Regions from separate parts of the Virgibacillus salexigens genome, predicted to be linked through region 4. Evidence: predicted binding sites of a transcription regulator. Region 4 holds the regulator's gene; each other region holds the start of a gene.
What was found. The regulator Rex, encoded in region 4, represses fermentation and respiration genes when NADH is low (regulators of the CRP and FNR family bind a similar motif). The targets are predictions, from matches to a motif close to TTGTGAAATATTTCACAA.
Positions count from the first base shown of each region.

Region 1 (3,209 bases), on a different contig from region 4:
GATATTTCTCCATTTGTTCAAGATGAGTAGTGAATTGTTCTTTATTAATTAAATATTGATCTCCATCGTGAACCGCTCGAATTCTTCCCTGTAAAACAAGCGCATTAATCTTTTGTTCCTCCATAGATAAATAATCCGCTGTCTCCGATATGGTTAGATACATTGTCCTCCATCCCTTTCTATACATTTTGGAAATGTAACTTACCTAAGAAATTGTACCACTACCTTGCTTATGTCCTTCATTATACTATTCCAATACCTAGTCTAAAAACAAGAGAATCCCTAGTCAATTTCAACTCATTATTGTACCAGGATATCCCTATATTCCGGCGTTCTTTCCATTTTATTTTTGGCATAGGGACAAACAGGATTTACTTTTTTCCCTTCTTCTCTAGCATAATTCACGACTTCCTCTACCAACTTCCCCGCCACTCCTTGACCACGTAAGTCATCCGAGACTTCTGTATGATTGATAACAACATCCCCATCGTCAGAAAAACCATACGTTATGACAGCTTTTGGGTACTGTTCATCTTCCCCAAGAAAAAATTTTTGGTCACCTTTTTGAATGTTCATGCGATACTACTCCTTCTTCGAAATGTTTTATATACTAGTCTTAAACAAAACGAGGAATCTATGCAATATACAGTAATCCAATCAATTATTTCCAAGTTATCCCCTTAAATTATTCCCCTTTTTGAATGGTAATTCCCATTAGTTTTTGAAGTTCTTCTTCATTTTTTATTAAGTCATCTAAAGTATACGCTTCAAGAACTTTAAAAAAAGCAACTAGCGCCTTATTAATTACATGTTTTAACGTACAACCCGGAGAAATCACACAGTGATTTGTTCCTTTATCAAAACACTCTAGCATTATAAAATCATTTTCAAGCTGGCGAATTAATATTCCGACATTAATTTCATTTGCAGGTTTAGCTAACTTGATACCACCGTTTCTACCTCTTACAGACACGATTAATTCTCTTTTTGAAAGTTCATGAACTACTTTTTTTAAATGCTCCTGAGAAATATTATATACGTCAGAAATTTGCTTAATGGTTGCCAGTTCTTGCTTTGATTTTAATCCTGTAAATATTAACACACGTAATGCATAGTCTGTATATTTCTTTAAATTCACCCTCATCACACTCACTTGTTAATAACTTCACATTATTGTAACACATATTGACTTCATCCCCATTGTAATAGGAAAAATAGTTCCATACAATAAAGGTGTATTAAAAATACATCTTTTAAAGGAGTAGTTTTTATGACAAATGCCACGGAAAGCTTAGACAAGAGAACAATAGACGTTATTAAAGCGACTGTACCAGTATTACAAGAACACGGAGAAAAAATAACAAAACAATTTTATCGTCTGATGCTTGCGAATCATCCGGAATTAAACAATATCTTTAATCAAACGAATCAACAAAAAGGTGCACAATCAAAAGCATTAGCAAATACTATTTATGCAGCTGCAGCAAATATTGAACACTTAGAAGAAATAGTTCCTCATATAAAACAAATCGCACATAAGCATACGAGCATAAATATAAAAGCTGAACAATATCCAATTGTTGGAAAATATCTGCTATTAGCGATTAAAGAAGTCTTAGGGGATACAGCAAATGAGGAAATATTAAAAGCTTGGGAAATGGCATATAACGTCATCGCAGAAATGTTTATAACCATAGAAACAGAAATGTATGAACAAACACAACAAAAAATAGGTGGTTGGGTAGGATACCGTGATTTCACGGTGATTAAAAAAGTTGTAGAAAGCGAAGTAATTACCTCTTTTTACCTAAAACCAACGGATGGTTTACCAATACCTAAATACAGACCAGGACAATATATAACCATTAAGGCACAAATAGAAGATGAGCCCTTTGATCACCTACGACAATATAGTTTATCAACTGCTCCGAATGCCGAATTTTATAGAATTAGTGTAAAACGTGAACCGGGAAATGCATATCCCAAAGGGATCGTTTCGAATTTTCTTCATACAACGATACATGAGGGATCTATTCTGCCAATAAGTGCTCCTGCTGGAGACTTTACCTTAGATTCAGAATGCCAAACACCTTTAGTTCTAATTAGTGGGGGCGTGGGATTCACTCCGTTAATGAGTATGTTAGAAACCGTTATTGAAAAGCAGCCCCATCGACAGGTTATCTTTATCCATGCGGCAAGGTCAGCCAAACATCATGCAATGAAAGACAGAGTGAAAAACCTTACAAAGGAATATGCAAATATAACAAATTATGTTGTCTATGGTAACGATCATGATGATTGTGATAAACATGGTCATATTGATTATGAATGGCTCCATCGTGTAATTCCTACCACGAATGCATCTTTTTATGTTTGTGGTCCAAATGGATTTATGCAAACCATCCTTCGTATTTTAAGAAAAATGGAGGTGAAAGACGGCGCTATTCACTATGAAACATTTGGACCATCTGCAGATATTAGCGCCTAAAGGCAAAAGAAACAAGAATAAATTTAATTCCGAACTACCATCCAAGGATACAAAATTATATCCGGAAAGTAGTTCGGAATTTTTCTAAGAAGTAACATTATTGCCACCGAATGTAATGAGGTACCGTTTATCAAATGAATTAAGGCAACCAGTGACGTGAAAGTAGCTGAGAGCATGGCCGGTCAAATCGGAATGGAAAACATAAAATAAATAGTTAAATTTAGAGCTTTCGTTTCCGTATACCTCTATCGCTTTATCTTAGAAATAAATAAGAATAGATACATGATTGATTCACTTTTAATCATACTAGAAATGAGATGATAACATGAAATTAAAAGATAAAGTCGCTATTATTACTGGTGGAGGAGCAGGGATTGGAAAAGAAACTGCTCTGATATTTGCTAAAGAAGGAGCGAAAGTTGTCTTCACTGACATTAATGAAGACTCCGGAAACGATCGGTAGATGAAATAAAGGCAATAGGGGCTGAAGCTACTTTTATAAAGCATGATGTTAGTAAAGATGCAGGTTGGAAATAAACAGTTGAAAAAACGCTATTTAGCCATAAACAGATCGACATTTTATTTAATAATGCTGGAATCTCAATTAATAAACTATTAATAGAGACAGAATTAGAAGATTGGAATAAACTAATGTCCATTAATGTAACTGGTGTGTTTTTAGGAATGAAACATGATGTTCCAATCATGGCCGAACAAAAAA
Region 1 is NZ_CCDP010000004.1:62,390-65,598, reverse strand. Features, by position in the region: gene BN990_RS20850 (excisionase family DNA-binding protein) at 1-163, opposite strand, end outside; gene BN990_RS20845 (GNAT family N-acetyltransferase) at 301-576, opposite strand; gene nsrR (nitric oxide-sensing transcriptional repressor NsrR) at 686-1,138, opposite strand; gene hmpA (NO-inducible flavohemoprotein) at 1,271-2,488, shown strand; partial or broken gene BN990_RS20830 (SDR family NAD(P)-dependent oxidoreductase) at 2,814-3,209, shown strand, end outside.
Region 1: the regulator Rex is predicted to act here: its motif matches at 1,154-1,171, upstream of nsrR (nitric oxide-sensing transcriptional repressor NsrR).

Region 2 (3,209 bases), on a different contig from region 4:
GCAGCAATATTAGCTAAGCAAATTAATGCAAAGCATGTGGTAACAGGGGTGTGTGAAACAGATTTTAGTGGTTATCCTGACTGCCGAGATATATTTACCAAGTCCTTAAATGTGACATTAAATTTAGCAATGGATGATCAATTCGTTATCCATACTCCGCTTATGTGGCTGGATAAAGCAGGAGTATGGGAATTAAGTGATCAATTAGGAGCTTTTTCGTTTGTGAAAAATAATACATTGACTTGTTATAACGGATTAAAAGGTAGTGGATGTGGGGAGTGTCCTGCTTGTCAATTACGTCAAACTGGTTTAGAAAAGTATGAAGCAAATCGAAAAAAGGTGAGAACGTAATGATCCAACAAATCTATCCTTTCATAAACCATAACTATACATATGAAATCAATAAAGACTTTCATTTTGCTGCGGCCCATTATATTCCCCATCAAGACACTGGAAAATGTCAATCGATGCATGGGCATACGTATTTTACAAATATTACTATTGTTGGTGAAGAACTCAATCATACAGGGTTTTTAGTAGATTTTAAACAAATAAAAAATCTTATTCATAAACGTTTTGATCATGTTGTCATGAATCAGGATGTTGCTTTTTCCGATCATAATCCCAATGCTTTTCCAACTACTGAGATTGTGGCACGGACGATTTATGAACTTGTGCAGGAATACTTAGATACATTATCCCATTCCCCCCGCTGTATGCAAGTATATTTACGAGAAACACCGTCCAGTTATTGTGTATATCGTCCAAAGAAAGGGGATAGGTAAGTGAAAATACCAGTAATTGAAGTTTTTGGGCCGACGATTCAGGGGGAAGGAATGGTTATTGGTAGAAAAACCATGTTTGTCCGAACTGCTGGTTGTGATTATTCCTGCTCATGGTGTGATTCAAAATTTACTTGGGATGGTACAGAAAAACATCACATTCAAATGATGGAAGCAGAAGAGATTATGCAAGATTTAAGGGAAAAAGGTGCTGATCAATTTGGTCATGTGACGATCTCAGGTGGGAATCCTGGATTACTCCCCCAAATCGATCAACTGATTGATATCCTGCATGATCACGATCTGGAGGTAGCGCTCGAAACACAAGGGAGTAGATGGCAGACATGGTTTACAAAGATTGATGATCTAACACTTTCTCCAAAACCTCCAAGTTCAGGGATGAAAACAAATTATCAAACCCTTGATTTTATTATTGATTCATTGAAACAAAAGCAACGTGGAAAATGCAGTTTGAAAGTAGTCATCTTTAATGAAGATGATTTAGGATACGCAGAAAATATCCATCAACGCTATCCAGATGTAAGCTTATATCTTCAGGTGGGAAATGATGAAATTACGATGGATAATGATCAAGCATTGTCGTTATATTTACTGCAAAAATACGAGGAGCTGATTGACCAAGTAATGGTTAGCACTATTCTAAAGGATGTCCGAGTGCTTCCACAGTTACATACATTTCTTTGGGGAAATAAGCGTGGAGTATAGGGATAAATTAATACAAGAAGAGCCCAGACTGTTTCTTTACAGAACTGGGTTTTTTTATGTCGTTAACACACGATGATTGTGTTTAGAAGTAGATTATATTATCATTTAATATATTGGTATGTAAAAAGAATTAATTGTGAATAAAATCACTAATGGTAGGAAAGCGATACTTTTAGGAATTCTAACTATGGTAGTAAAGGAGCAGAACATTGAAGATTGGTATAGACAAAATAGGATTTTATGCACCACATTTATTTTTAGATATGAATAAGTTAGCAGTCGCTAGAGATGTTGATCCAGCAAAGTATACGATTGGTATTGGACAAGAGAAAATGGCAATCGCTCCGATTACACAGGATGCAGTCTCACTCGCAGCGAATGCCGCTTTAAATATATTAGACGATAAAGATAAGGAAGACATTGACTTTGTCATTTTTGGTACAGAATCTGGTATTGATCATTCAAAATCAGCTGGGGTATATATCCATGATCTATTAGGGCTGAACCCAAAAGCGAGAACAATTGAGGTGAAGCAAGCATGTTATGGTGCTACTGCTGGAATTCAAATGGCGAAGGGTCATATTGCTTTACATCCAAAAAGCAAAGTGCTTGTTTTAGGTGCGGATATTGCAAGGTATGGATTGAACTCTGGTGGAGAAGCAACGCAAGGAGCAGGTGCAGTTGCAATGGTTATTAGTGCAGACCCACGTATTCTAGCTTTAGAAGATAAAAGTGCTTATTTAACAGCCGATATTATGGACTTCTGGCGCCCTGTCTACTCAGATACAGCAATGGTCGATGGCAAGCTTTCAAATGAAAAGTATATTTCTTTCTTTGAGAGTGTATGGGAAGATTATAAAGTACAATCAGGGTTCGGTTTAGAAGATTTTACAGCTATTTGTTTCCATCTTCCTTATACGAAAATGGGTCAAAAAGCGTTACGTGCGATCTATGAACAAGGAACGGAAGAAGATAAGGAAAGATTAGTGGCCAATTTAGAAGCTAGTAAAACGTACAATAAGCAAGTTGGTAATATTTATACAGGTTCTTTATACTTAAGCCTTCTATCATTACTAGAACAGCAGGAAGAGTTACAGGACGGTGCAAGAATCGGCTTATTTAGTTATGGGTCTGGTGCTGTTGGAGAATTCTTTACAGGAGTACTACAGCCTGGTTATCGTAAGTATTTAAATACTTACGATCATGAAGAATTGCTTGCTTCTCGAACAGAATTATCGGTGGATGCTTATGAAACAGTTTTTGAAGACACCTTGCCAGCAGATGGCTCAACTGTCGAGCTTGAAATTGAATCAGATCCTGCCAAAATAGCGTTATCAGGAATTAGTGGTCATATGCGACACTATGTTCACAAAGACAAAAAATAAGTATATAAAAACGGATTTCGAAACCGCAAACGAAATCCGTTTTTATTTTACAATTAATTAGTTGCTTCGATTTTAGTGATCTCTTCAGCGATGGCTTCTGTTAATTCCTTGGCTGTTTTAGGAACAAAGGATTTAAGGACAGGATTAATCATTTTAGCCATCAGCCCACCTGCAGTAATGGAAAGATTTCCTGTAATTTTTGTTGTTGATTCAGCTAGTGCCTCTGCTTTAAAATACCCTTCTCCGTCAAAGTTTTCACTCAATCCTTTTAAGTCAAAGGTTACTTTTGTTGGTTTCTGCCATTCCGTAATAATTA
Region 2 is NZ_CCDP010000002.1:111,386-114,594, reverse strand. Features, by position in the region: gene queC (7-cyano-7-deazaguanine synthase QueC) at 1-351, shown strand, start outside; gene queD (6-carboxytetrahydropterin synthase QueD) at 351-785, shown strand; gene queE (7-carboxy-7-deazaguanine synthase QueE) at 786-1,508, shown strand; gene BN990_RS13380 (hydroxymethylglutaryl-CoA synthase) at 1,718-2,893, shown strand; gene BN990_RS13375 (CoxG family protein) at 2,947-3,209, opposite strand, start outside.
Region 2: the regulator Rex is predicted to act here: its motif matches at 1,643-1,660, upstream of BN990_RS13380 (hydroxymethylglutaryl-CoA synthase).

Region 3 (3,209 bases), on a different contig from region 4:
TTTTTTAAAATAGGTAAGACCGACGATGATTGCTATTGTAGTAAGAACAATAGCAGCCATCGATGCGTAAATAATTGGACTCGGATGCGGAATTAGAAATCGTTCAAAAAAGTCCATTCTTATTTCTCCTTTCCGGATAACCCAGATGTACTAATTCTTAATGTTGATGCTCTGTGTTTTCCTCTGTTTCATCTGCATGACCGGAATCTGATTCATGTTCACCATGTGCATCGTGTTCTGAACTAGATTCATCATTATGTTCACCTTCCGAACCAGCACCATGACCTTCATGATGCCCTTGTGGTGGAGGGTTGAATTCTAAGTGTGTGCCTGTAAAGGTTAATTGACCAAGATGACCGGGCTCAAGCAATTCATTAAATTTATCCTCCGTTAGTGGATCTGCTGTTTGTTTGACTTCTTTCACCCAATCATTAAATTCTTGTTGCGGCATTGCTTCTACGCTGAATGTATTCTCAGCGAAACCTTCCCCACTAAAGTTCGCATTTCTACCCATAAATTCTCCAGCATTATCTGCGGCTAAATGCAGCGTAGTTATCATATCGGACATTGCGTATTTTTGACCGCCCAGTTGCGGTATCCAAAAGCTTGTAATTGGTCCATAAGAATAAAGTCTAAACTCTAGTGGTCTATCAGTTGGAACATAAAGATAGTTAACCGTTTCAATATCTTGTTCAGGATAACTAAAATGCCATTTCCAATCTGAAGAAGAAGCATAAACCACTAGTGGCTCATCATTCTCATATCCTTCTGGAGTAGCTTCTACTTTATAGTTACTTTGAACTGAAATTACAGATAGTACGATTACGATAAGTACCGGAATCCCTACAATAAGTGATTCAACTATAACATTCCCTTTTATATACGGTGGCTCATATGAGTCTGATTGTTTTGATGCGCGGTATTTATATAGGATATAAGCCAACATAGCAAATACCACAATTACAATAACAGACATAATAGCAATTGATATCCAGATGACATTCGCCTGGGTTTGAGCCTGCGGACCTTCAGGGTCTAATACTAATAATGGCTCACAACCAGTAAGAACCGCTAATAATGTGAATAACGATGCTAGCATCACCCATTTCAATTTCATAAGAGATACCCTCCCCTGCATGTTGTTTAAATGAAAATATATTGAAATACTTTTGTTACACACTTCACAAAATCCATCATCAATATTAATACCATAACCATTGAAAAACAATATTGATGTGTTGGATGTCAGAAAATGTTCAAGTTTTATCATACAAAAAATGAACATTTAATGAATAAAATATGGCAGAATATAGGTAGTAAAAATTGGGATAAAATGACTTATTAGCAATATACTAACCTTCTTAGCGCTTTCATGGTTGGGCTAATTAATGACAACTTTTTTGATAGGTAATAATTACCTTTTATCAAAGAAAAACAAACCCAGTAGTAAAAGACCTCCATTAAATGTTTATGGAGGTTTTTTACTACTTTTTTATTTTTAGAAGCTACTAGATACATTACAAAATTTAGTTTTTATGCTATATAACCTTATAGCAGTTAATAAACTGCTTGGCTCTGCTATAACTCATTACGGGGTATTTATAAAAAAATCTAAAACACTAGTTAAATCCTTTTCCCAAAACGCCCATTCATGTCTTTCCTTTTGTTCTTTATACTGGACTGTTGCTTCTTGCTTAAGAAACGTATGATATAACTCACGATTTCTCGTTAGAATATATAGATTTTCTTTGGTAATGGGAGAAACAAACTGTTCCTCGTCTATCCCCACGGTTTGATAAATATTCCAATTTAGTGTCGCGACATTGTTTATAACAGCAATGTCTTTCTTTGAAATTGCTGCAGATTGGAGTAACAGATGTGTCCAATTACTAGGTTCCTTTATCGCAATATTTAACGAGACGTTCCCACCTAGTGAACTCCCAAGAATCCCCCGTTTTACAACATTCCTTTTTAACGAAGCCTCAATTTCAGGAATGAACTCATCGTTCATGAACTGAATATACATACAAAAATTGTTGCCACTATGATGGTAGGAATGCCATCTCTCAAGGGAATCTCCAGGGTGTATTAAAACAAAAACAAGCTTTTTAGCTAATTCAGGATAGGATTCTATTATATTCTCTACGGTGTTCTCTAATCCTCCTAATTCTAAATAATCTTTGCCATCTTGCATATACAAAACATATGCATTAACTGTATCATCGGATGTTAAGAGATAGTAATCAAAATTCTTGTTTAGAAATTCACTATAAAATACCTTTTCAAATTTCTTCACAACATCAAAATCCCTTTCCCAACCCGTTTTTTTAAAAGTATTTTCAATAAGTATAGGCCTCTTACAGAATGATTCCCACACCTTTTTTCTTTTTTGTTTAAGGTGAGTTATGAGTCTTTACTTCCTCTGTTAACCCGGACAAATCTAAACTTTCTGGCCAGTGGATTTGGATGCCAAATTTGTTTAATAGATTTTGATATTTTGATAAATGACTCTGATCTTGCCGGACTACATGGGCATCTATATTATTAAGGATTGAATAAGCTGCTAGATACCCAGAAGACTCTCCAATATTCCACTCTGTTGGATGCAAGCGATAGCAACTATTGGTGATTTGAGTCGTCCCGATATTTTTACATGCTGGTAATAGATTTTTAATTCGAATCGGCAGGAATGCCCCCAATGGGATTTCGTAAGGATAACAGGGAATATAAAACGCTCGATTTGTTATTGTCGTATGATGTAAGTCTAAATGATAACTTCCTACTCCCACACTGTCAAAGTAGCTATGTATCCCTTTATTACCTATTAACTCACGACTTACATTATGTTCTGTAATCGTGTACACGGCTTTAATCCTGCGTGATTCACGAATGTATGGTGATTTAGCTAGACCGTCTTCTGTACCTAGGACATCCTTCCTCAGTCGTAATCCTGGATATCCATTTCCTCCGTCTAAACGAGGAGCTTCGGTTTGTAGCCAATATAAAAGAGAGAGACTAAGTTGTTTCGCATTCTTTAAGTTTTTTTCCTTTTCTTCTGTAGAAACGTCAATAATTGAACCTAAAAAGTAATCATTTTGTGCCCAATTAATGAGCGAAATATCGCCTTCATATAGATTTTCTTTTAAATTCATCACATCTAGTATTCTGCGATAGGTAAATAAAGAAGGAATACCTTTATCATTCGGGAG
Region 3 is NZ_CCDP010000002.1:836,106-839,314, forward strand. Features, by position in the region: gene qoxB (cytochrome aa3 quinol oxidase subunit I) at 1-117, opposite strand, end outside; gene qoxA (cytochrome aa3 quinol oxidase subunit II) at 158-1,117, opposite strand; gene BN990_RS17015 (alpha/beta hydrolase) at 1,589-2,296, opposite strand; gene BN990_RS17020 (FAD-dependent oxidoreductase) at 2,394-3,209, opposite strand, start outside.
Region 3: the regulator Rex is predicted to act here: its motif matches at 1,170-1,187, upstream of qoxA (cytochrome aa3 quinol oxidase subunit II).

Region 4 (3,209 bases):
AAGGCTAATCGTGCTTTTTCGCCACCACTTAACGTATTGACGGCTTTTAAGACATCATCACCAGAAAATAAAAAGTTACCTAGAACCGTTCGAATATCTTTTTCATTAATCGTCGGATAATCATCCCATAATTCCATTAATACTGTTTTTGATGAGTTCAGATCAGCCTGTTCTTGATCATAATAGCCAATTTGAACATTTGTTCCAAGTTGAATACTTCCATTTGTAGCCTGCAGCTTTCCCAGTAAAATTTTTAAGAACGTCGTTTTCCCGACTCCATTTGGTCCAACTAAAGCAATGCTTTCTCCTCGGTTAATATGCAGATTAAGGTGCTGGAATAGGTTTTCATGGGTATCTTCATAATGAAAGGACAGATCATTTACTTTCAATACATCATTTCCACTTCGTTTCTGAATACCAAAAGAAAAAGCAGCTGATGCTTCATCACCAAGCGGTTGATCGAGCTTGTCCATCTTTTCTAATTGTTTTCTTCTGCTTTGGGCTCGTTTGGTTGTCGATGCACGAGCAATATTCTTCTGAATGAAGTCTTCCATTTTCTTAATTTCCGACTGCTGTTTTTCGTATTCTTTCCATTCTTTTTCATAATTGGCAGCTTTTTGCTCAAGGAATTTACTATACGTTCCATGATATTTTTTCGTATTATGCCGTGCTATTTCATAAACGACTGATACGGTTTTATCGAGAAAATAGCGATCATGTGACACAATGACTACTGCTCCTGGATAATTTAACAGATAATTTTCTAACCAGTTTAATGTACCAATATCCAAGTGGTTTGTTGGTTCATCTAAAATGAGTAATTGCGGTTTCTTTAGTAAAAGTTTTCCTAATGATAGTCGTGTCTTTTGACCGCCACTTAATGTTTGGATTGGTGTTTGGTAATCAAAGTCTTGAAAATCAAGTCCGGTTAGTACTGATTTTATTTCGGCTTCATAGGTGTAGCCGCCATTTTGTTGAAAGGCATGTTGTAGTTTATCGTAATTCGTAAGTAATTTTTGGTAATCCGCTTCGGAATGTTCATGGGCTTTTTCCATTTGCTTTTCGAGTAAACGAAGCTCTTCTTCTTGATTACGTAGATGAACAAAAACTTCCAGCATTTCCTCCCAAATGGTTTTAGTTGACTCCAGTACGGTATGCTGTGATAAATAACCAAGGGTTAAATCTTTTGGTTTAAACAATTCACCTTCATCATAAGTAAGTTCACCAGCCATTATTTTTAATAACGTTGATTTACCTGAACCATTTCTGCCAACAATTGCTATACGATCATTTTCTTTTACTTCTAATTTAATATTGGATAGAATTTCATCAGCACCAAACGCCTTTGAAAGTCCATTTATTTGCATTAGTATCATACGTTTCACCTCATCTATACTAGTGTATCTTAATTGCGGGAAGCCAAGCAATATAATTGTGAAATCGGTCACGACTTATTTCCATTTTTCTGCTAAAATAGAGGTGGAGCTCAATAACTGTCACAATTTCTACAAGAACTATTTGCTGCGATGTAACATGTAAGCGGTCAATAAAAGGGTGTCTACCATTAAGCGATGCATCTGGTAGAACAATGGGGATTATTATCGTAAGAAAGAAGGAATAGCAATGGATCATAATAAAATACCTCAAGCAACTGCGAAGCGGCTACCATTGTATTATCGATTTATTAATAACTTAAATCATCAAGGAAAAAAGCGAGTATCTTCAAAAGAATTGAGCGATGCTGTCAAAGTTGATTCAGCTACAATTCGAAGAGATTTTTCCTATTTTGGAGCACTAGGTAAAAAAGGATATGGCTATAATGTTGAATATTTACTTGGTTTTTTTCGTAAAACCCTAGATCAGGACGAAACAACAGATGTTGCTTTAATAGGGGTAGGTAATTTGGGTACAGCATTTTTACATTATAATTTCATGAAAAATAATAATATCCTTATTAAAATGGCATTTGATAGTGATCCGGAAAAAGTAGGTACGACGATCGGCGATGTTCCTGTTTATCATATTGCAGATTTAGAAAAAAAATTAGATGGTGTGAATGTTGCTATCTTGACGATACCTGCGAGTGAAGCGGACGGGATTACTGATAGACTTGTTGCAGAGGGAATTACTGGGATTCTCAATTTTACGCCTGCTCGAATTACTGTTCCCGAGTATATTCGTGTACATCATATTGATCTTGCTGTTGAATTACAAGCGTTGGTATATTTTTTAAAGCATTATCCGCTAGAAGAGACGAAGCAGCTGGATTAAAAAAGAAGCCGAATAGGGTTTCTTTTTTCAGTAAGTGGGGTATAGCATACAATAGAAGGTCTAGATAACTTGAACTGGCTAACTATGATGTACATAGATCGAAGCATCTCTTATGTTAAGGCATACTTACTTGATGGCATCGATAAAAGTTATAATGGAGGAATCACAGTGGTAAGAAAACGCAGTATTATTTTTTTACTTCTCATCGGTATGTTGATGATTACATTGGCTGTGGGTGGAAATGAAGAAATAAAAGGGCAAAAGGTCAATGCGCAGGAGGCAATGAGCTGGAATGAAATGGAAGATGGAAATCGGGAACAACTAAATATAATGAGTTATGATGTAACAGAATATATAAATACAATTGATAGCGAATCACCGGCATATGACACAACAAAAGATTTAATGGAACAGATGGAAGTTATTCATTTGGGTGATGATCCATCATCTGACCAAAAGAATAAAAAGAAGGAATAGCAGGCTAACTGCTATTCCTTCTTTTTGTGTTTTAAGCGAAAATGAAGAGATATTAAGCGAATGCTGACACCAATCTCGAGTGTAGCAAAAACAGCTAACACCATTGTTGTTACATTCCAAATCGTTTCATCTACACTTAAGATTGCAATATAGGTAAAAAATACTCCCATGATAAAATAAATGATTGCCATGGTTTTTGGTGAAATCTTCATTTGTAAAGCCCCCGTTAAATATCAAGCCCACCATAAGGCGGATCGGGGGAGATCCCCCGAAATTATAATGTTAAAATGGTTTGTAATTCCTTCAGTTGCCTTTCTAATTCAGCTGGATCAATATTATATTGCGCGATAACGACAATTGAATTCATGGCCATGTGCACGAAAATAGGGACGAGTATCCGTTTTGTTTTTACATATAAATAAGCGAAAACGAGCCCCATGGAACCATAAACCAATATATGC
Region 4 is NZ_CCDP010000003.1:5,871-9,079, forward strand. Features, by position in the region: gene BN990_RS18210 (ABC-F family ATP-binding cassette domain-containing protein) at 1-1,376, opposite strand, end outside; gene BN990_RS18220 (redox-sensing transcriptional repressor Rex) at 1,624-2,271, shown strand; gene BN990_RS18225 (hypothetical protein) at 2,341-2,748, shown strand; gene BN990_RS18230 (YdiK family protein) at 2,760-2,960, opposite strand; gene BN990_RS18235 (CPBP family intramembrane glutamic endopeptidase) at 3,023-3,209, opposite strand, start outside.